DNA from 3 places in the Lysinibacillus sp. BS3 genome. Region 2 is predicted to be linked to each of the others. Evidence: a T-box and tRNA genes for the amino acid it is inferred to sense, from the RefSeq annotation. Region 2 holds a T-box; the other regions hold tRNA genes.
What was found. A T-box is a leader RNA that pairs with one kind of tRNA and senses whether it is charged. The one in region 2 lies ahead of alaS (alanine--tRNA ligase), so its partner is inferred to be a tRNA-Ala.

Region 1: it encodes a tRNA-Ala, which carries the amino acid that the T-box ahead of alaS (alanine--tRNA ligase) is inferred to sense. The anticodon was not compared.
Region 3: it encodes a tRNA-Ala, which carries the amino acid that the T-box ahead of alaS (alanine--tRNA ligase) is inferred to sense. The anticodon was not compared.

The regions. Positions count from the first base shown of each region.
Region 1 covers NZ_CP154860.1:3,815,182-3,822,369, forward strand. Annotated here, with positions in the region: gene nadB (L-aspartate oxidase) at 1-1,100, opposite strand, end outside; gene AAJG31_RS18905 (cysteine desulfurase family protein) at 1,201-2,271, shown strand; rRNA gene rrf (5S ribosomal RNA) at 2,550-2,665, shown strand; tRNA gene AAJG31_RS18915 (tRNA-Val) at 2,676-2,751, shown strand; tRNA gene AAJG31_RS18920 (tRNA-Thr) at 2,755-2,830, shown strand; tRNA gene AAJG31_RS18925 (tRNA-Lys) at 2,838-2,913, shown strand; tRNA gene AAJG31_RS18930 (tRNA-Leu) at 2,931-3,015, shown strand; tRNA gene AAJG31_RS18935 (tRNA-Gly) at 3,052-3,126, shown strand; tRNA gene AAJG31_RS18940 (tRNA-Leu) at 3,132-3,220, shown strand; tRNA gene AAJG31_RS18945 (tRNA-Arg) at 3,229-3,305, shown strand; tRNA gene AAJG31_RS18950 (tRNA-Pro) at 3,315-3,391, shown strand; tRNA gene AAJG31_RS18955 (tRNA-Ala) at 3,407-3,482, shown strand; tRNA gene AAJG31_RS18960 (tRNA-Met) at 3,511-3,584, shown strand; tRNA gene AAJG31_RS18965 (tRNA-Ile) at 3,592-3,668, shown strand; tRNA gene AAJG31_RS18970 (tRNA-Ser) at 3,684-3,776, shown strand; tRNA gene AAJG31_RS18975 (tRNA-Met) at 3,830-3,904, shown strand; tRNA gene AAJG31_RS18980 (tRNA-Asp) at 3,908-3,983, shown strand; tRNA gene AAJG31_RS18985 (tRNA-Phe) at 4,042-4,117, shown strand; tRNA gene AAJG31_RS18990 (tRNA-Gly) at 4,123-4,196, shown strand; tRNA gene AAJG31_RS18995 (tRNA-Ile) at 4,198-4,274, shown strand; tRNA gene AAJG31_RS19000 (tRNA-Asn) at 4,279-4,355, shown strand; tRNA gene AAJG31_RS19005 (tRNA-Ser) at 4,366-4,456, shown strand; tRNA gene AAJG31_RS19010 (tRNA-Glu) at 4,459-4,530, shown strand; gene AAJG31_RS19015 (ABC transporter ATP-binding protein) at 4,670-5,464, opposite strand; gene AAJG31_RS19020 (iron ABC transporter permease) at 5,480-6,535, opposite strand; gene AAJG31_RS19025 (iron ABC transporter permease) at 6,535-7,188, opposite strand, start outside.
Region 2 covers NZ_CP154860.1:4,257,149-4,264,336, forward strand. Annotated here, with positions in the region: gene corA (magnesium/cobalt transporter CorA) at 236-1,201, shown strand; T-box leader at 1,270-1,485, shown strand; gene alaS (alanine--tRNA ligase) at 1,573-4,233, shown strand; gene AAJG31_RS21180 (IreB family regulatory phosphoprotein) at 4,322-4,588, shown strand; gene ruvX (Holliday junction resolvase RuvX) at 4,591-5,007, shown strand; gene AAJG31_RS21190 (DUF1292 domain-containing protein) at 5,026-5,334, shown strand; gene AAJG31_RS21195 (DUF1292 domain-containing protein) at 5,680-6,207, shown strand; gene mltG (endolytic transglycosylase MltG) at 6,357-7,188, shown strand, end outside.
Region 3 covers NZ_CP154860.1:2,473,163-2,480,350, forward strand. Annotated here, with positions in the region: gene AAJG31_RS12155 (nitric oxide synthase oxygenase) at 1-288, opposite strand, end outside; tRNA gene AAJG31_RS12160 (tRNA-Glu) at 863-934, opposite strand; tRNA gene AAJG31_RS12165 (tRNA-Asn) at 936-1,012, opposite strand; tRNA gene AAJG31_RS12170 (tRNA-Ile) at 1,019-1,092, opposite strand; tRNA gene AAJG31_RS12175 (tRNA-Gly) at 1,097-1,170, opposite strand; tRNA gene AAJG31_RS12180 (tRNA-Phe) at 1,176-1,251, opposite strand; tRNA gene AAJG31_RS12185 (tRNA-Ser) at 1,258-1,350, opposite strand; tRNA gene AAJG31_RS12190 (tRNA-Ala) at 1,364-1,439, opposite strand; tRNA gene AAJG31_RS12195 (tRNA-Pro) at 1,455-1,531, opposite strand; tRNA gene AAJG31_RS12200 (tRNA-Arg) at 1,547-1,623, opposite strand; tRNA gene AAJG31_RS12205 (tRNA-Lys) at 1,642-1,714, opposite strand; tRNA gene AAJG31_RS12210 (tRNA-Gln) at 1,728-1,802, opposite strand; tRNA gene AAJG31_RS12215 (tRNA-His) at 1,812-1,887, opposite strand; tRNA gene AAJG31_RS12220 (tRNA-Trp) at 1,936-2,009, opposite strand; tRNA gene AAJG31_RS12225 (tRNA-Tyr) at 2,014-2,097, opposite strand; tRNA gene AAJG31_RS12230 (tRNA-Thr) at 2,105-2,180, opposite strand; tRNA gene AAJG31_RS12235 (tRNA-Asp) at 2,189-2,264, opposite strand; tRNA gene AAJG31_RS12240 (tRNA-Val) at 2,269-2,344, opposite strand; rRNA gene rrf (5S ribosomal RNA) at 2,356-2,471, opposite strand; rRNA gene AAJG31_RS12250 (23S ribosomal RNA) at 2,539-5,466, opposite strand; rRNA gene AAJG31_RS12255 (16S ribosomal RNA) at 5,648-7,188, opposite strand, start outside.

The DNA of each region.
Region 1 (7,188 bases), 440 kb from region 2:
GCTAAACGATTCGCACCATGTACGCCTGTACAGGCAACCTCACCGACTGCATATAAGTTCGGTATAGTAGTTCTTCCTTTGTCATCAGCAATAACACCACCCATCAAGAAATGACTTCCTGGAGCCACGGGGATTAGACCATCTTGTAAATGAACGTGATGAACATGGCACAGCTGAGCAATTGTTGGAAACTTTGCTTCAAAGTCTTGAATGTTAGTGATATCAATAAACGTTTCTTCACCCGCTGCACGTTTTGTAAATAGGGCAAGTGCAGTAATATGTCTTGGTGCTAGGTCAAGTTGAGCATGTAAACCTGTCATAATGGGCTGATGCTGGGCATTAACAAAAATACCACCAGCCCCTCTGACAGCTTCAGAAACTAATCCCTTTGCTTCATTTTTACACCACAGAAGACTCGGGTGAAATTGCATAAATTCCATATCACTAATGGCAGCGCCTGCTCGAAATGCTAATGCGATCCCATCCCCTGTATTAGTTGGAAAATTAGATGTACTTGAATAAAGGGCACCTGCGCCACCTGTCGCTAAAATAACATGATGAGCCAAATAACGTTTTGTACCTTTTTCTCCTTTAGTTAGCACTCCTACACAGTCACCATCTGTATTCCGTAAAAGCTCATAAGCCATTTCATAGCAATTGATCTTTGTTTTGGGCGAAAGTTTATGAAGCAAGTAATCTATGAAAATCTGACCAGTACGATCACCACCTGCATGTAGAATACGATGATGACTATGTGCTCCTTCAAGTCCTAGAGCAGGTTTTCCATCGACCTGCCGATCAACAGGGAGGCCATCCTTTAGATAGTTTTGCATAATCTCAGTGCCATCTTTTATAAGTGTTTTAACATGCCTTTTCTCATGATGATACTCTCCAGCTTTCAATGTATCAGCAATATGATGTTGAATATGATCCTCCTCACTGGTAACAGCAGCAATCCCACCTTGTGCACGATAAGAACTACTCATATATATAGATGATTTTGTAACAATTTGTATTTGAAAATGTTTTTCAAGCACTAAAGCAGCCTGAAGTGCAGCAATACCACTACCAATTATAAGGACGTCTGTCTTTACATCCATTGTTATACCTTCTTTACAGTTGTCTTGACACTTATCTTTACATAAAATATAAAAGAAAACAAGACCTGATGAACAAGAGAGGAAGAAGACGATGATTTATATGGATTATGCTGCAACATCACCTATGATGAGGGAATCTCTTGAGGCATATGTAGAGGTGGCACAACGGTATTATGGAAATAGTGCGAGTTTGCATGATTTAGGGGGACAAGCTTTTTATTTTGTCCAGCAATCAAGGGAGGTTGTAGCCCAAGCCCTAGGTGTAACTAGTGATGGCGTAATTTTTACGGGTAGTGGAACAGAAGGAAATCTCATAGCCATCTTGTCGTTAGCGCTAGCCTCAAAAAAAGGAAAACACATTATTTCATCTCAAGCTGAGCATACGTCAGTGCATGCGGCTTTGAATACACTTGAGAAAAAGGGCTTTACTGTAACAAAATTACCTTTGCAGAAGGATGGTTGTGTTGATCTGGGGCAATTGCAACAAGCAATCCGGGAAGAGACTGCTTTGATTACCATTCAACATGTCAATTCTGAAATTGGTTCAATCCAGCCTGTAGAGAAAATCGTAAAGATGGCAAGAAAAACAAATATATTCTGTCATGTTGATTGTGTACAATCATTTGGCAAACTAGCTATACCACAAGGGGCAGATGCGATTACCATCTCGGCTCATAAAATAGGCGGACCAAAGGGCTGTGGTGCTATATATCTGAACCCTGCAATCAGAGTACCTGCATTAACACCAGGTTTGACACATGAGAGGGGTCTTAGAGGGGGGACATTAGATACTCCTGCAATCGTGGCCTTTGCCGCGGCAATTGAAAACTATCAATATGAATTGCAACATTATGAAACGCTAAGAAATTATTTTGAAAATAATTTACCTGAAAAATGTCAGCTCGTTGAGTGTAAACAGCAACTACCTAATATTTGTGGGGTAATGATGGAAAAAGTAGAGGGGCAATATGTTCTTTTAAAGTTAAATGAGGCGGGAATCTGTATCTCTACAGGTAGTGCATGTGATATTCATAGTGAATCGGGAACAAAGGCTATTCTATCAATGGGGTTCTCTTTGGAAGCGGCACGCCAATTTTTTAGAATATCTTTTGGACCTTCCACTACACTTGAGGATATTGTAAAATTAAAAATAGAGCTTTCAAATATTTAACGAAAAGACGAGTGAAGGATTATCTATATTCTTCACTTGTAGTGAAATAGATTATAAGCTAATAATATCGGCCAAATAAAATAATTGTTTTCTTTTGAACCAACAATTGCTATAATATTTTGCAGGGCAATATTTTCTCTTACTTAACAAAAATATCTTTAAAAAGTAATAATTTCTTTTTTTTATAAAAAAGTATTGCACAATGTTAGAAAACGTTATACAATAATTCTTGTCTTGAAGGACAGGTAAACAACTTCAAAACAAGATACATAACAAAGTCTAGTGATGATGGCAAAGAGGTCACACCCGTTCCCATACCGAACACGGAAGTTAAGCTCTTTAGCGCCGATGGTAGTTGGGGGCTTCCCCCTGTGAGAGTAGGACGTCGCTAGGCATAATACCCAGGAGGATTAGCTCAGCTGGGAGAGCATCTGCCTTACAAGCAGAGGGTCGGCGGTTCGAGCCCGTCATCCTCCACCATATGCCGGTTTAGCTCAGCAGGTAGAGCAACTGACTTGTAATCAGTAGGTCGTGGGTTCGATTCCTATAGCCGGCACCATTTTTTCGAGCCATTAGCTCAGTTGGTAGAGCATCTGACTTTTAATCAGAGGGTCGAAGGTTCGAGTCCTTCATGGCTCACCATTTATAAATAATAATAAGCGGGTGTGGCGGAATTGGCAGACGCACTAGACTTAGGATCTAGCGCCGCAAGGCGTGGGGGTTCGACTCCCTTCACCCGCACCATTATTTTCATTGCCAGATAAAAAAGCTTATGCACATGCGGAAGTAGTTCAGTGGTAGAACACCACCTTGCCAAGGTGGGGGTCGCGAGTTCGAACCTCGTCTTCCGCTCCAAATGTGCCGGGGTGGCGGAACTGGCAGACGCACAGGACTTAAAATCCTGCGGTAGGTGACTACCGTACCGGTTCGATTCCGGTCCTCGGCACCATTTTAAATGCGCCCGTAGCTCAATTGGATAGAGCGTCTGACTACGGATCAGAAGGTTATGGGTTCGACTCCTGTCGGGCGCGCCAAAAGAACAACGGGAAGTAGCTCAGCTTGGTAGAGCACTTGGTTTGGGACCAAGGGGTCGCAGGTTCGAATCCTGTCTTCCCGACCATTTCCAAAAAATTATGGGGCCTTAGCTCAGCTGGGAGAGCGCCTGCCTTGCACGCAGGAGGTCAGCGGTTCGATCCCGCTAGGCTCCACCATAAGTAAATTAACCAGTATAAAGATCCTGGCGGCGTAGCTCAGCTGGCTAGAGCGTACGGTTCATACCCGTAAGGTCGGGGGTTCGATCCCCTCTGCCGCCATCTTAAAGGACCTTTAGCTCAGTTGGTTAGAGCAGACGGCTCATAACCGTCCGGTCGCAGGTTCGAGTCCTGCAAGGTCCACCATTTATATATTGTAACGGAGGTATACCCAAGTCTGGCTGAAGGGATCGGTCTTGAAAACCGACAGGCGGGTAACACCGCGCGGGGGTTCGAATCCCTCTACCTCCTCCAGTTTTAAATTTTTATAAATGGTGCTTTAAAAACTCGAAACAACATAAAATTATCGCGGGGTGGAGCAGTGGTAGCTCGTCGGGCTCATAACCCGAAGGTCGTTGGTTCAAATCCGGCCCCCGCAACCAAAAGGTCCCGTGGTGTAGCGGTTAACATGCCTGCCTGTCACGCAGGAGATCGCCGGTTCGATCCCGGTCGGGACCGCCATTTTTAAAATAAAAGTCATGAGAAGCAAAAAAGTGAGCAAGCTTAGCATGGACGAAATGGGTCAGTAGCTCAGTTGGTAGAGCATTAGATTGAAGCTCTAAGTGTCGGCGGTTCGATTCCGTCCTGACCCACCATTTATGCGGGTGTAGTTTAATGGTAAAACCTCAGCCTTCCAAGCTGATGTCGTGGGTTCGATTCCCATCACCCGCTCCAAGGGCCTATAGCTCAGCTGGTTAGAGCGCACGCCTGATAAGCGTGAGGTCGATGGTTCGAGTCCATTTAGGCCCACCATTATTCCGAAGTAGCTCAGTTGGTAGTAGCACCTGACTGTTAATCAGGTTGTCGCAGGTTCGAGTCCTGCCTTCGGAGCCATTTTTATTTTGGGGAAGTACTCAAGAGGCTGAAGAGGCGCCCCTGCTAAGGGTGTAGGTCGGGTAACCGGCGCGAGGGTTCAAATCCCTCCTTCTCCGCCATGGGCCCGTTGGTCAAGTGGTTAAGACACCGCCCTTTCACGGCGGTAACACGGGTTCGAATCCCGTACGGGTCATACTAAGTGCAGTAGATGAATTTACATCTACTGCACTTTTTAATTTACTTGATATTTAGATTTATAACAAAGCTATAATAAATGAAAGCCTACACAGAAGGATTAAACTGTGTAGGCTTGTTGTTTTTCAAATTAGCGATTAAATTTTTCGCCCTTTTCCATATGGGATGCAAAGAGGTGTACCAAATATTGGATCTGTCGTCATTTGGCAATCAAGGTCAAACACATGATTAACTAAATCAGTGGTCATAATTTCTTCTGGTTTCCCTTGACGATAGACACCACGGTCACGCACTGTAATAATATGATCGGCATAGCGACAAGCAAGATTAATATCATGTAGTACCATAATAATAGTTCGCTTTTGCTGTTGGTTCAATTCGAATAGTAAATCTAAAACGTCTATTTGATGAGTTAAATCTAAGTATGTCGTAGGCTCGTCTAAAAGAATGATATCTGTATCTTGAGCAAGCGTCATAGCTATCCAAGCACGTTGACGTTGTCCTCCTGATAGCTCATCTACTGGTCTATCTTGTAAATGCTCTGTACCTGTAGCTTTTAAAGCGCTTAAAACGATTTCTTCATCCTTTTCAGTCCACTGTTGTCGCCAACTTTGGTAAGGATAGCGACCTTGTTTCACAAGTTGTAGGACAGTTAAGCCTTCTGGTGCAACAGGAGATTGAGGAAGAATAGAGAGGTTTTTAGCCACTTGTTTTGTTGATAATTTAAAAATATCCTCACCGTCTAATAAAACGGAGCCTTTTTTAGGTTTTAATAATCGAGCAATGGAGCGTAAGAGTGTGGATTTACCACAGCCATTCGCTCCGATTAATACAGTAATTTCATTCAAAGGAATAGATAAATTGAGATCTTCGATAATATTGAAATCACCATAACTTAATGTTAGAGATTTGGTTAATAAAGATTCAGTCATGTAGTATAGACTCCTTTATTTTTTAGGGTTTCTAAATAATAAATAGATAAAGTAAGGAGCACCGATAGCAGCAGTAAAGACGCCTGCGGGTACTTCTAATGGGCTAAATGCTGTACGACCTATAATATCTGCAACCATTACAAGCAATGCACCAATTGCTGCGGATGCCGGAATAAGTACACCGAACGATGAACCAACAATGCGTCGTGCAATATGAGGAGCCATTAATCCTACAAACCCAATAGCACCAGCAAATGCTATGGCACTCGCTACTAAACTGGAGCATAATAGAATTAAGTAAAGGCGTGTTTTTTGAACAGGCTGCCCTAGGCTTGATGCTGTATCATCACCTAATTCTTGAACATTTAACTGCCGAGTAATAAAAAAGGTTATAAGTAGAAGTACAAAAATCAATGGAACAACGATTTGTACTTGATCCCAATCCGAACTTTTGACACTACCCGTAATCCATTTATTCGCTTCACTTGCTTGATAAATTGGGCCGATAATCATTAACATTGTAGTAATTGCTTGCATGAATGCCGACACGCTAATACCGATTAAGACAAGACGATTTGGTGTGACACCATCTTTCCAAGCAAATAGGTAGACTATACATCCGACGATAGTAGCACCTATGAATCCTGCTAATGGCAACCACTCTATACTAACTGTTAAAGAGTGATTAGAATCACTGAAAATGGCTAAGAAACCAACAACCGCTGCCCCACCACCAGCAGATATGCCGATTATATCAGGTGAGGCAAGTGGATTTTTAATGATTCCTTGTAAAACTGCACCTGCGACGGCTAATGCCATTCCAGCAAACAAGGCCATGAAAATTCGAGGCATTCGAAAATCAATAATAATCAGTTGATCAAAATCTGAGCCGTAACCAAAAAAAGCTTGTAAAACTTTAAATGGATTGATGAATGAATCACCAAATGATGCACTAAGAAAGAAAACGGCAAGAGTTAGTATGCAAATCACTGTTAATTTTTTTATAGCTTGTACATCTATTAAAAATGAAATTTTTTGTTGAAGTAAACGAATTGTTTTTACATGTTTCATTATTTTTTTCCACCTTTTCGCGCAAGGTAAATAAAGAATGGTGTGCCAATCATAGCAGTCATGACGCCTACTGGAACTTCTTGTGGCATAATAATATAACGAGCCGCAACATCAGCCAGCAATAAAAGTATCCCCCCAAGTAAAGCAGCCATAGGAATAAGCCATCGATGATCAGTGCCGACAAACTTGCGCGCAAAATGGGGAACGACAATCCCTATAAAACCAATGGGGCCAGCAATTGCAACTGCTCCCCCTGCTAAAAAAATAACAATAAGACCGACCAATATCTTCATAAGTCCTAAACGTAAACCAAGACCTCTTGCTACATCATCGCCAAGAGCAAGAATATTCATTTTGGGGGAAATGATGAGGGCAGCAATCCACCCAATTACTAGATACGGTAGAACAGATAGTAGAATTTCAAGTTTTCTACCTTGTACAGAACCTGCTAACCAAAACAAAACTTGATCAAGCTCTGCTTCATTTGTAGCGAGTAAACCTTGTGTAAATGATGCAAATAGGGCACTGATGGCAGCACCAGCTAAAGTTATTTTCACTGGAGTAACAGCATCTCTACCTGAGAAACTAATCCCATAAACGGATAAAGCAGCGATTGCAGCACCAAGAAATGCAATCCACGCAAAAGATTGCAA
Region 2 (7,188 bases):
TATTTTATTGCTATTTTTTTGATATGTGTATTCAACACGCCTTCATTCGTAGAAGGCGTGTTTTTGTTATGGAAGGAAGGTGATGAGAAATGGATAGTAGTCCTGAACCGAATAAGTATCATTTAGGCAAAGGGAAACACATAAAAAGTCATCGATTTCTGATCACCGATGCAGACAAAGGGTGATTAAGGATGACCTTTTGTTTCCCTCAATAACAAACACGAGGTGAAATGCAATGATTAAAATCCACTATTATAATAGCAGCAGCAAGACAGTCCAACATGATTTCAATATGATTGATTTACAACTCCCTATTCATAACGAAGATTTATTATGGGTAGATTTATATGCCTATAGTTATAATGAATTGAATAATATAGCTGATGTATTTGGCTTTCATCCACTAGCAGTTGAAGATTGCTTACATGAAGGCTCACGTCCAAAAATGGATAGTTATGGTGATTATAAATTTTTTGTGCTCCATGCACCAATTTATAATGAGAAAAGTAACAATGAAATTACAACCGTTGAGTTAAATATTTTTATGGGACCAAACTATATTGTGACTGTGCATAAACAAAAGTTGCAATGGCTAGGAAAAATGGAAAATGTTTGTGTCAATAGCCCAAGATTTTTGGAAAAGGGTAATGATTTTTTATTGCATACAATTATTGACGGTATTACAGACGAATACTTCCCAGTATTAGAACGAATTCGCGCACGTATAGATGAACTAGAAGAAGAAATTTATGATTATCAACCAAAAGTGGTGACAGAGGAATTTCTTGCATTGAAGCGGACAATTATTTTAATTCGTCAGGCCATTATGCCACAAAGAAGAATTTTTTCTACAATCAATGGCCAGTGGAAATTTGATATTCAAGAAGAAAATATTCCATTCTATAAAGATTTGAATGACCATCTAGAGCGTATTGTCGACTCCACAGAGACATATCGCGATTTAGTGAACAGCACGCTTGATACGTATTTTTCAATTATCAGTGGGAAATCCATTGAAAAGCTGAATTTATTAACGGTCATTTCGACAATTATGTTACCACTATCAGTAATTACTAGTTTTTTTGGAATGAATGTGCCTTTACCTTATCAAGATACCCCTTATACAACTATTGCAATTAGCGCTTTCTTAGTTATCTTTACATGGGGTATGTGGATATATTTCAAAAAAATGATTGCTTAGTTAGTGTTAGTCAGACTAGTACTAATTGACAGCGCAATAGATTTTTTTTATAATTTTCGATAGAAAAAGTAAAAACGATGATGGAAAAAGTACGTATTTGTGTGTGCACAAGAAAGGGATTTCTAGGCTGAAAAAATCCTCACAACAGCAAATGCCGAAAGCTACTCCAGAGTGCAGCTAATCCCTGCCGTTCACTGACGTTACAAGTGCTAAAGAGGTAAGTAAGGTTTTTACTTACAACTAGGGTGGTACCGCGAGACTAATGACAAGTCCTCGTCCCTTTTTGGGGATGAGGGCTTTTTTTATTTTCTTCGGTAAATCGCAGGATTCGTATCGTGATTTTACAATATAAAATAGGAGGAATTTATCCAATGAAAGCAGTAGATATTCGCCGTATGTATTTGGAATTTTTTAAAGAAAAGGGGCATCATCATGAGCCATCAGCACCACTTGTGCCAATAAATGATCCATCACTTCTTTGGATCAACTCAGGTGTTGCAACTTTGAAACCATATTTTGATGGCCGTATTATCCCTGATAATCCACGTATTACAAATGCACAAAAATCGATTCGTACCAACGATATTGAAAACGTTGGGAAAACAGCTCGACACCATACATTCTTTGAAATGTTAGGAAACTTCTCTATTGGTGACTACTTTAAAAAAGAAGCAATTCATTATGCTTGGGAGTTTTTAACAGATAAAAAATGGATGGGCTTTGATCCAGCGTTATTATCCATCACGATTCACCCAGAAGACCAGGAAGCATATGATGTTTGGCATCAGGAAATTGGTATTCCAGAAGAACGTTTAATTCGTTTAGAAGGGAACTTCTGGGATATAGGAGAAGGCCCATCTGGTCCGAACTCAGAGATTTTTTATGATCGCGGCGTAGAATACGGCTCAGATGAAAATGACCCTGAAATGTATCCAGGAGGAGAAAATGAGCGTTACCTAGAAATTTGGAACCTTGTGTTCTCTCAATTTAACCATAATCCTGATGGCACTTACACGCCACTACCAAAGCAAAATATTGATACAGGTATGGGCTTAGAGCGTATTGTGTCCGTCGTGCAAAATGTACCAACAAACTTTGATACTGATTTATTTATGCCAATTATTGAAAAAATTGAGGAGTTTGCCAATCGTAAATATAAACGACCTGGCGAAGTAGACTTAAATGAAATCTTTGGCTCAGATGAAGATATTAATACACCATTTAAAGTGATTGCAGACCATATCCGTACAGTAGCATTTGCTATAGGCGATGGTGCCCTGCCTTCAAATGAAGGCCGTGGCTATGTATTACGTCGCTTACTACGTCGTGCCGTTCGCTATGCTAAACAAATTGGTATTGAAAAACCATTTATGTTTGAACTTGTACCAACTGTGGGTAAAATTATGGAAGACTTCTATCCAGAAGTTACAGAGAAATGCGAATTTATTCAACGTGTCATTAAAAATGAAGAAATTCGTTTCCACGAAACATTAGATGGTGGTTTAGCTATCTTTAATGAAGTAGTGGAATCTCAAAAAGCAGCTGGTCATGATTACATCCCAGGAGCAGATGCTTTCCGTTTATATGATACTTATGGTTTCCCAATCGAGCTAACGGAAGAATATGCAGAGGAAGTAGGCATGAAAGTAGATCATGAAGGTTTTGAGGCAGCGATGGAAGAGCAACGTGAACGCGCGCGTGCTGCACGACAAGATGTTGATTCGATGCAAGTACAGAATGAAGTATTAGCAAACTTAACGGTTGCAAGTGAATTTGTTGGCTATGATACGTTAAGTGTTAATACTGAAATCGCTGCAATGATCGTCAATGGTCAAGTTGCGAAAGTCGCTTCGGAAGGTCAGGAAGCATTGGTTATTTTAGCGAAGACACCATTCTACGCTGAAATGGGTGGTCAAATTGCTGATAGTGGTACTATTTCAAATGATAGCTTTACGGCTGTTGTAAAAGATGTTCAAAAAGCACCGAATGGTCAACCGCTTCATACAGTAGTAGTTGAATCTGGGGAAATGCATGTGGAAGATGCAGTGCAAGCAGTGGTCAATCGTGATGACCGTAATTTAATCATTAAAAACCATACGGCAACACATATTATGCAACGTGCATTAAAAGATGTGCTAGGTGATCATGTGAACCAAGCTGGATCATATGTAGGACCTGATCGTTTACGTTTTGATTTCTCTCACTTTGGTCAAGTTACAAAAGAAGAATTACAGCAAATTGAACGTATTGTAAATGAAAAAGTGTGGGATGATATAGAGGTCGTTATTGAAGAAAAAGGTATTGATGAAGCAAAAGCAATGGGTGCTATGGCATTATTCGGTGAAAAATATGGAGATGTTGTACGTGTAGTATCCATCGGAGATTATTCGATTGAGCTATGTGGTGGTATCCATGTTAAACGCTCTTCTGAAATTGGCTTCTTTAAAATTGTTTCAGAAGGTGGTATCGGTGCAGGTACTCGTCGTATTGAAGCTGTTACAGGAAAAGTTGCTTATGAAGCAGTAAAAGAAGAAGAAGCATTATTAAATGATGCAGCGACATTATTAAAAGCAAATGCTAAAGATATTGTCACAAAAGTACAGGCATTACAAGCAGACTACAAAGAATTACAACGTGAAAACGAAGCATTATCTCAAAAAATCGCCAATGCACAGGCAGGGGCAGTTGTTGATGCCGCTCAAACAATTGGAGATGTGACAGTGCTATCTACAAAAGTGGAAGCAAAGGATAACAATCAACTCCGTCAAATGATGGATGACCTGAAAGCAAAAATGCCAAAAGCAATCATTGTTCTTGGAGCAGTTGATGGTGAAAAAGTTATGTTATGTGCTGGTGTTTCAAAAGAATTAGTTGGTGGCAATTACCATGCAGGGAATATTGTGAAAATGGTTGCGGAAGCATGTGGTGGTAAAGGTGGCGGTCGTCCAGATATGGCGATGGCAGGTGCAAAAGATGCATCAAAACTTGATGAAGCACTACTTTCTGTGTATGATTATGTTAAATCCATTTAATTAATTCACCAAAACATGTTATAATAAAGAGAAATTGGAGATGAGCTTGTTTGCACATCTCCTTATTTCTGAAAGCGAGGTGCTGGTCATGAGTTCATTTGATCAAACGATGAAATTTAATTTTCCAGAAGAATCAATGGAACAGGAAGTCAAGCAGGTAATGTTGAAAGTTCATTCTTCATTAGAGGAAAAGGGATATAACCCTATCAATCAGATTGTTGGTTACTTACTTTCTGGTGATCCGGCGTATATTCCTCGCCATCAGGATGCTCGTAATTTAATTCGCAAGCTTGAGCGTGACGAAATTCTAGAGGAGCTTGTTAAATTTTATATCAAAAAGAATAACGAGGACTAGAAATGAGAATTATGGGATTAGACGTTGGGTCAAAAACTGTGGGTGTTGCTGTAAGTGATGCACTTGGTTGGACCGCCCAAGGTATTGAAACCGTAAAAATTGATGAAGCTAATGGTGAGTTCGGTATTGACCGTATCGCTGAGCTAGTAAAGGAATATACTATAACAGAATTTGTTGTAGGTTTTCCAAAAAACATGAATAATACGGTTGGACCGCGTGGAGAGGCTTCTGAGAACTATAAAAAGCTATTAGAAGAGCATTTCTCACTACCGGTCAAATTATGGGATGAACGTTTAACGACGATGGCTGCTGAACGTATGCTGATCGAAGCGGACGTGAGTCGCAAAAAGCGCAAGCAGGTCATTGATAAAATGGCAGCTGTGATGATTTTACAAGGCTACTTAGATAGCAAAAATTAATTGATGAGGTGACTATGCATGGCACACGAGCATAACCATGAAGAAGAATTACATGTTCAACACATTACAGTGATTGACGAAAACGGAAACGAGCAGCTTTGTGAAGTGATTCACGTTCATGAATCTCCAGAGTTTGGCAAATCATATGTGTTTTACTCAATGGTAGGCGCAGAGGAAGATGAAGATGGCTCAGTTGAAATCTTTGTATCTTCATTTGTACCATCTGAAAATGGTGAAGATGGTGAATTAACACCAATCGAAACTGAAGCAGAGTGGGATATGGTAGAGGACGTTTTAAACGCTTTAGAGGATGAAAACGAAGACTAATCTTCTAACTCAAAGCTTGGAACAAGGATCGCAGCTTGCAGTCCTTGTTCCTTTTTTATTGAAGCTTTTCTAATGTAGAAGGATTGTTAAATTGAAGAATGAATGCATTGTAAATGTGTGATTTTTATCCACAATTGTTGGGAAACGTTCATAAAGTTTGTGGATTCGCTTAGAAATAGAGTGTAACCGTTCCAAGCACCACTCCAAACATCGAGAACCTGCTCAAAGGTAGAGAAGAAATGCAGGGAAAACTTGCTCAAAAATAGGAGAAGCTATTCTAAAGTGTCTAACCTCAAAAAAACGATTTAATAAATGACATCAAATTGTCATAAAGGAGGAACCAGAATGAATGAAGAAACGCAAGAATTTATGATCATTGGGAAAGATGGTAAGGAACAGCAGTGTCGTGTGGTCTTTACCTTTGATGCGGAGGACAAGTCCTATGTGTTATTTTCCCTTCTAGATGAAACCGGTCAAGAAATTCCAGGAGACCTTTCCGCGATGACTTTTGATTATGATGACAATACAGGTGAGATGACAAATTTACAGCCTGTTGAAACAGATGCCGAATGGGAAATGATTAATGAAGTGGTGTTAACATTACTTGATGAATTTGAAGAAGAACCACAGCTAATTACTGTGACAGACGAAGAAGGAAAAGATCAAGTGTGCGAAGTCATTCATACATTTTCATCTGAGCAATTCGGTAAATCGTATGTATTATATGTGCCAGCAACAGATGAACCGATTGATGAGCGTGATATTTTTGCAGCCCAATATATAGCTGGAAATGAAGGCCAGATTGAAGAGTTATACCCGATTGAGTCAGATGAAGAATGGGAATTTGTAGAAGAAGTATTAAACACTTTATAGGATAAACTATTTCTAGAATCCTCAAAAATCTGCTAACGAAAGTTGTTGGCAGATTTTTTACATATGTAATTTCTACAGAATTGTCGATTTCTGTTTGTCGTGAAAGTTGATTTCTAGTATGATATTGAATAGTGATAGGGGGGAAACCCGTGGATAACGGTTCAAAAAAACAAGAAATGTTTTCAAAAATGCAAGAAAGAAAATCTGAGGTAAAAATGGTGAGAAAAATCGTCGCAATTATTGCCATTGTTTTCGTACTAATAATTGGAGTTGTTGGTTTATTTGGGTACAATTATGTAAAAGGTGCTTTAAAACCATTAGACCCTAATGCAACGAAAACAATTGCAGTAGAAGTACCAATTGGCTCTAGTTTGTCCTCCATTTCAACACTACTAGAGAAAAAAGGTGTCATAAAAGATGCACGTGTTTTTAAATACTATGCAAAATTTAAAAATGAATCACAATTTCAAGCGGGAAATTATGATTTAACACAGGCAATGACATTTGATGAACTCATTGAAAGCTTGAAAACAGGGAAGGTATATCGTAAGCCTGTCTTTACGATGACAGTCCCAGAAGGCTTAACACTTGAACAAATTGGGAAAGTGATTGAAAAGAAAACACCGTACACACAAAAAGAATTTATGGATCTTGTGACGAGTGACACATTTGTTCAGCAAATGATGGCTAATTATCCTGAGCTAGTTACAGAGGCTGTTTTAGCTGACAATATTCGCTATGACTTAGAGGGCTATTTATATCCAGCTACGTATTCTTATTATGAAGAAAAACCATCTTTACAAGCGATTGTAGAAGAGATGATAGCAGCCATGAACAATGTAGTGAAGAACTATAGTGATGTATTAGCTGAAAAACAAATGTCCGTACATCAGCTGTTAACATTTGCGTCATTATTGGAAGAAGAAGCGACTGCTCAAACGGATCGAGAGACTATTGCAAGTGTCTTCTATAATCGAATCA
Region 3 (7,188 bases), 1.8 Mb from region 2:
CCCATGATTTGTCGCATAATCAATATGTTCTAGTAATTTTTGAAAAATAGCCTTTTCATCTAAAACATCACGTGCATCTACCACATGCAGTGACTGCCAAAATAGACGTCCAATACACTTATTGCTATTTCGCCATGCCACACGTGCGCCAAAAACTAGCTCCTCTGTTGTTGGGTGATATTCACCTGCATCCTTAACTGCCTGTAATCTATTCTTTAACCAAAGTTCTGATTCATTTTGTTCTGTCTGATATAGACTTAAAAATTGCTGTATCTCCTGTATATTCATATCGATTCCTCCACTTATCCTCATATTAGAGGAACAAAACAACAAGCACCATGAAAATAGTAATTGAAAAAACATACATATTTTATATATGAAATAGTTTGTTCATATTTACTCTATAGACTCTCTTTCGTAAGAGAATGTAAGGGAGAAAGATTTTAATTATTATAAAAAGGCTACAGTAGTCATGTAGCCTTTTTCAGGGGGTTGTAGAACAAAGAAATCAATAGAATATTTGTAAATGGTGAAAAAGCTATTCGTTCTGGGCTACTTACTTGCTGCTATTGCTTCGCTTTCGCATAGAGCAGAACCAGTTTCACAAATTCTCTGGCCAGGATTTCGCCTGTATCGCTATACTAGAGAAGTCGTCAAGCAGCCTTCACAAAAGTATTGACCATGGAAGTGTACGTGGTAGGTGAAACGGCTTATAGGATGCCCATAGAAAGATGCTAGGGGAATTAAATTCAGTCCCTCACCTTGCCAATAGGTCTTTTTTTGCTATTGCATTATCTTTTATCGTTTAAAGAACAGGAGAATAGAAAAAAGCATGTAACACACATCTGTGCTACATGCTTGATGACCCGTACGGGATTCGAACCCGTGTTACCGCCGTGAAAGGGCGGTGTCTTAACCACTTGACCAACGGGCCGTGGCTCCGAAGGCAGGACTCGAACCTGCGACAACCTGATTAACAGTCAGGTGCTACTACCAACTGAGCTACTTCGGAATAATATGGGCCTAAATGGACTCGAACCATCGACCTCACGCTTATCAGGCGTGCGCTCTAACCAGCTGAGCTATAGGCCCATTTTGGAGCGGGTGATGAGAATCGAACTCACGACATCAGCTTGGAAGGCTGAGGTTTTACCATTAAACTACACCCGCAATAATGGTGGGTCAGGACGGAATCGAACCGCCGACACTTAGAGCTTCAATCTAATGCTCTACCAACTGAGCTACTGACCCGAAAAATGGAGGAGGTAGAGGGATTCGAACCCCCGCGCGGTGTTACCCGCCTGTCGGTTTTCAAGACCGATCCCTTCAGCCAGACTTGGGTATACCTCCAAAAATATTACAATGGTGGAGCCTAGCGGGATCGAACCGCTGACCTCCTGCGTGCAAGGCAGGCGCTCTCCCAGCTGAGCTAAGGCCCCATTTATCATGAAAGATGGTCGGAATGACAGGATTCGAACCTACGACCCCTTGGTCCCAAACCAAGTGCTCTACCAAGCTGAGCTACATTCCGTAAACATGATTTTATTGGCGCGCCCGACAGGAGTCGAACCCATAACCTTCTGATCCGTAGTCAGACGCTCTATCCAATTGAGCTACGGGCGCATGTTAATTAAAAAATGATGAGCCATGAAGGACTCGAACCTTCGACCCTCTGATTAAAAGTCAGATGCTCTACCAACTGAGCTAATGGCTCGTGAAATTAAAAATGGCTGGGGTACTAGGATTCGAACCTAGGCATGACGGAATCAAAATCCGTTGCCTTACCGCTTGGCTATACCCCAATTTTAAAATGGGGCGACTGATGGGAATCGAACCCACGAATGTCGGAACCACAATCCGATGCGTTAACCACTTCGCCACAATCGCCACTATATAGATTATATTAGCTGTATTATGAACGAGTACCTCAATACCTGGCAGGGGCAGTAGGAATCGAACCCACACCAAAGGTTTTGGAGACCTCTATTCTACCGTTGAACTATGCCCCTAAAATGGTGGAGGGGGACGGATTCGAACCGCCGAACCCTAAGGAGCGGATTTACAGTCCGCCGCGTTTAGCCACTTCGCTACCCCTCCAAGGGAATGGTGCCGGCGATAGGAGTCGAACCCACGACCTACTGATTACAAGTCAGTTGCTCTACCAACTGAGCTACACCGGCAATAATAATGGCGGTCCCGACCGGGATCGAACCGGCGATCTCCTGCGTGACAGGCAGGCATGTTAACCGCTACACCACGGGACCAAAATGGTGGAGGATGACGGGCTCGAACCGCCGACCCCCTGCTTGTAAGGCAGGTGCTCTCCCAGCTGAGCTAATCCTCCACAAAAAATAAGCGAAGCGACGTCCTACTCTCACAGGGGGAAGCCCCCAACTACCATCGGCGCTAAAGAGCTTAACTTCCGTGTTCGATATGGGAACGGGTGTGACCTCTTTGCCATCATCACTTCACTTATTCAGCTGAAAGACTTATTCTTTCAAAACTAGATAAACGATACATTGAAAGTTTCAAACTTTTTTGGTTAAGTCCTCGATCGATTAGTATTCGTCAGCTCCATGTGTCACCACACTTCCACCTCGAACCTATCTACCTCATCGTCTTTGAGGGATCTTACTTACTTGCGTAATGGGAAATCTCATCTTGAGGGGGGCTTCATGCTTAGATGCTTTCAGCACTTATCCCGTCCACACATAGCTACCCAGCGATGCCTTTGGCAAGACAACTGGTACACCAGCGGTGTGTCCATCCCGGTCCTCTCGTACTAAGGACAGCTCCTCTCAAATTTCCTACGCCCACGACGGATAGGGACCGAACTGTCTCACGACGTTCTGAACCCAGCTCGCGTACCGCTTTAATGGGCGAACAGCCCAACCCTTGGGACCGACTACAGCCCCAGGATGCGATGAGCCGACATCGAGGTGCCAAACCTCCCCGTCGATGTGGACTCTTGGGGGAGATAAGCCTGTTATCCCCGGGGTAGCTTTTATCCGTTGAGCGATGGCCCTTCCATGCGGAACCACCGGATCACTAAGCCCGTCTTTCGACCCTGCTCGACTTGTAGGTCTCGCAGTCAAGCTCCCTTGTGCCTTTACACTCTACGAATGATTTCCAACCATTCTGAGGGAACCTTTGGGCGCCTCCGTTACCTTTTAGGAGGCGACCGCCCCAGTCAAACTGTCCGCCTGACACTGTCTCCTGCCCCGCTAAGGGGCATGGGTTAGAATTTCAATACAACCAGGGTAGTATCCCACCGACGCCTCCTTCGAAGCTGGCGCTCCGAGATCTCTGGCTCCTACCTATCCTGTACAAGTTGTACCAAAATTCAATATCAGGCTACAGTAAAGCTCCACGGGGTCTTTCCGTCCTGTCGCGGGTAACCTGCATCTTCACAGGTACTATAATTTCACCGAGTCTCTCGTTGAGACAGTGCCCAGATCGTTACGCCTTTCGTGCGGGTCGGAACTTACCCGACAAGGAATTTCGCTACCTTAGGACCGTTATAGTTACGGCCGCCGTTTACTGGGGCTTCAATTCGCAGCTTCGCTTGCGCTAACCACTCCTCTTAACCTTCCAGCACCGGGCAGGCGTCAGCCCCTATACGTCACCTTACGGTTTTGCAGAGACCTGTGTTTTTGCTAAACAGTCGCCTGGGCCTATTCACTGCGGCTCTCATGCGCTTGCACGCTCAAGAGCACCCCTTCTCCCGAAGTTACGGGGTCATTTTGCCGAGTTCCTTAACGAGAGTTCTCTCGCACACCTTAGGATTCTCTCCTCGACTACCTGTGTCGGTTTGCGGTACGGGCACCTCTCACCTCGATAGAGGCTTTTCTTGGCAGTGTGAAATCAGGAACTTCGTCCATACGGACTCGCCATCACAGCTCAACGTTACAGTGTGCGGATTTGCCTACACACACGCCTTACTGCTTGGACGCGCACAACCAACGGCGCGCTTACCCTATCCTACTGCGTCCCCCCATTTCTCAAACGGTGAGGAGGTGGTACAGGAATATCAACCTGTTGTCCATCGCCTACGCCTATCGGCCTCGGCTTAGGTCCCGACTAACCCTGAGCGGACGAGCCTTCCTCAGGAAACCTTAGTCATACGGTGGACGGGATTCTCACCCGTCTTTCGCTACTCATACCGGCATTCTCACTTCTAAGCGCTCCACCAGTCCTTCCGATCTGACTTCAACGCACTTAGAACGCTCTCCTACCACTGACATCGTAGATGTCAATCCACAGCTTCGGTGAATCGTTTAGCCCCGATACATTTTCGGCGCAGCGTCACTCGACCAGTGAGCTATTACGCACTCTTTAAATGATGGCTGCTTCTAAGCCAACATCCTGGTTGTCTGTGCAACGCCACATCCTTTTCCACTTAACGATTACTTTGGGACCTTAGCTGGTGGTCTGGGCTGTTTCCCTTTTGACTACGGATCTTATCACTCGCAGTCTGACTCCCGTGTATAAATATCTGGCATTCGGAGTTTGTCTGAATTCGGTAAACCGGGATGGCCCCCTAGTCCAAACAGTGCTCTACCTCCAGTATTCTCATCACGAGGCTAGCCCTAAAGCTATTTCGGAGAGAACCAGCTATCTCCAAGTTCGATTGGAATTTCTCCGCTACCCACACCTCATCCCCGCACTTTTCAACGTGCGTGGGTTCGGGCCTCCAGTAAGTGTTACCTCACCTTCACCCTGGACATGGGTAGATCACCTGGTTTCGGGTCTACGACCACGTACTATTTCGCCCTATTCAGACTCGCTTTCGCTGCGGCTCCGCCTTCTAAAGCTTAACCTTGCACGTAATCGTAACTCGCCGGTTCATTCTACAAAAGGCACGCTATCACCCATTAACGGGCTCTAACTACTTGTAGGCACACGGTTTCAGGATCTCTTTCACTCCCCTTCCGGGGTGCTTTTCACCTTTCCCTCACGGTACTGGTTCACTATCGGTCACTAGGTAGTATTTAGCCTTGGGAGATGGTCCTCCCGGATTCCGACGGAATTTCACGTGTTCCGCCGTACTCAGGATCCACTCAGGAGAGAACAAACTTTCGACTACAGGGCTTTTACCTGCTCTGGCGGACCTTTCCAAGTCGCTTCATCTAACTCGCTCTTTTGTAACTCCGTATAGAGTGTCCTACAACCCCAAGAGGCAAGCCTCTTGGTTTGGGCTCTTCCCGTTTCGCTCGCCGCTACTCAGGGAATCGATTTTTCTTTCTCTTCCTCCAGGTACTTAGATGTTTCAGTTCCCTGGGTCTGCCTTCAAGACGCTATGTATTCACGTCAAGATACTACGCGATTAAACGTAGTGGGTTCCCCCATTCGGAAATCTCCGGATCAAAGCTCACTTACAGCTCCCCGAAGCATATCGGTGTTAGTGCCGTCCTTCTTCGGCTCCTAGTGCCAAGGCATTCGCCGTGCGCCCTTAATAACTTAACCAAGTTATTAAGCCTATAAAAAACTTAAAAAATAAATGTGTTTGTTACAATTTCAATGTCGTTTTATCCAGTTTTCAAAGAACAAGTTTTGAAGTGTTTCATTCAGATAGAATGAACCTTCAAAACTGAACGCAAAACGTAATCTTACAAACCCAAGGTTTGTATTCCGAAATAATCCTTAGAAAGGAGGTGATCCAGCCGCACCTTCCGATACGGCTACCTTGTTACGACTTCACCCCAATCATCTATCCCACCTTCGGCGGCTGGCTCCAAAAGGTTACCTCACCGACTTCGGGTGTTACAAACTCTCGTGGTGTGACGGGCGGTGTGTACAAGGCCCGGGAACGTATTCACCGCGGCATGCTGATCCGCGATTACTAGCGATTCCGGCTTCATGTAGGCGAGTTGCAGCCTACAATCCGAACTGAGAACGACTTTATCGGATTAGCTCCCTCTCGCGAGTTGGCAACCGTTTGTATCGTCCATTGTAGCACGTGTGTAGCCCAGGTCATAAGGGGCATGATGATTTGACGTCATCCCCACCTTCCTCCGGTTTGTCACCGGCAGTCACCTTAGAGTGCCCAACTAAATGATGGCAACTAAGATCAAGGGTTGCGCTCGTTGCGGGACTTAACCCAACATCTCACGACACGAGCTGACGACAACCATGCACCACCTGTCACCGTTGCCCCCGAAGGGGAAACTATATCTCTACAGTGGTCAACGGGATGTCAAGACCTGGTAAGGTTCTTCGCGTTGCTTCGAATTAAACCACATGCTCCACCGCTTGTGCGGGCCCCCGTCAATTCCTTTGAGTTTCAGTCTTGCGACCGTACTCCCCAGGCGGAGTGCTTAATGCGTTAGCTGCAGCACTAAGGGGCGGAAACCCCCTAACACTTAGCACTCATCGTTTACGGCGTGGACTACCAGGGTATCTAATCCTGTTTGCTCCCCACGCTTTCGCGCCTCAGCGTCAGTTACAGACCAGAAAGTCGCCTTCGCCACTGGTGTTCCTCCAAATCTCTACGCATTTCACCGCTACACTTGGAATTCCACTTTCCTCTTCTGCACTCAAGTCCCCCAGTTTCCAATGACCCTCCACGGTTGAGCCGTGGGCTTTCACATCAGACTTAAAGGACCGCCTGCGCGCGCTTTACGCCCAATAATTCCGGACAACGCTTGCCACCTACGTATTACCGCGGCTGCTGGCACGTAGTTAGCCGTGGCTTTCTAATAAGGTACCGTCAAGGTACAGCCAGTTACTACTGTACTTGTTCTTCCCTTACAACAGAGTTTTACGATCCGAAAACCTTCTTCACTCACGCGGCGTTGCTCCATCAGGCTTTCGCCCATTGTGGAAGATTCCCTACTGCTGCCTCCCGTAGGAGTCTGGGCCGTGTCTCAGTCCCAGTGTGGCCGATCACCCTCTCAGGTCGGCTACGCATCGTCGCCTTGGTGAGCCGTTACCTCACCAACTAGCTAATGCGCCGCGGGCCCATCCTATAGCGACAGCCGAAACCGTCTTTCAGTCTTTCACCATGAAGCAAAAGAGATTATTCGGTATTAGCCCCGGTTTCCCGGAGTTATCCCAAACTATAGGGTAGGTTGCCCACGTGTTACTCACCCGTCCGCCGCTAACGTCAAAGGAGCAAGCTCCTTTTCTGTTCGCTCGACTTGCATGTATTAGGCACGCCGCCAGCGTTCGTCCTGAGCCAGGATCAAA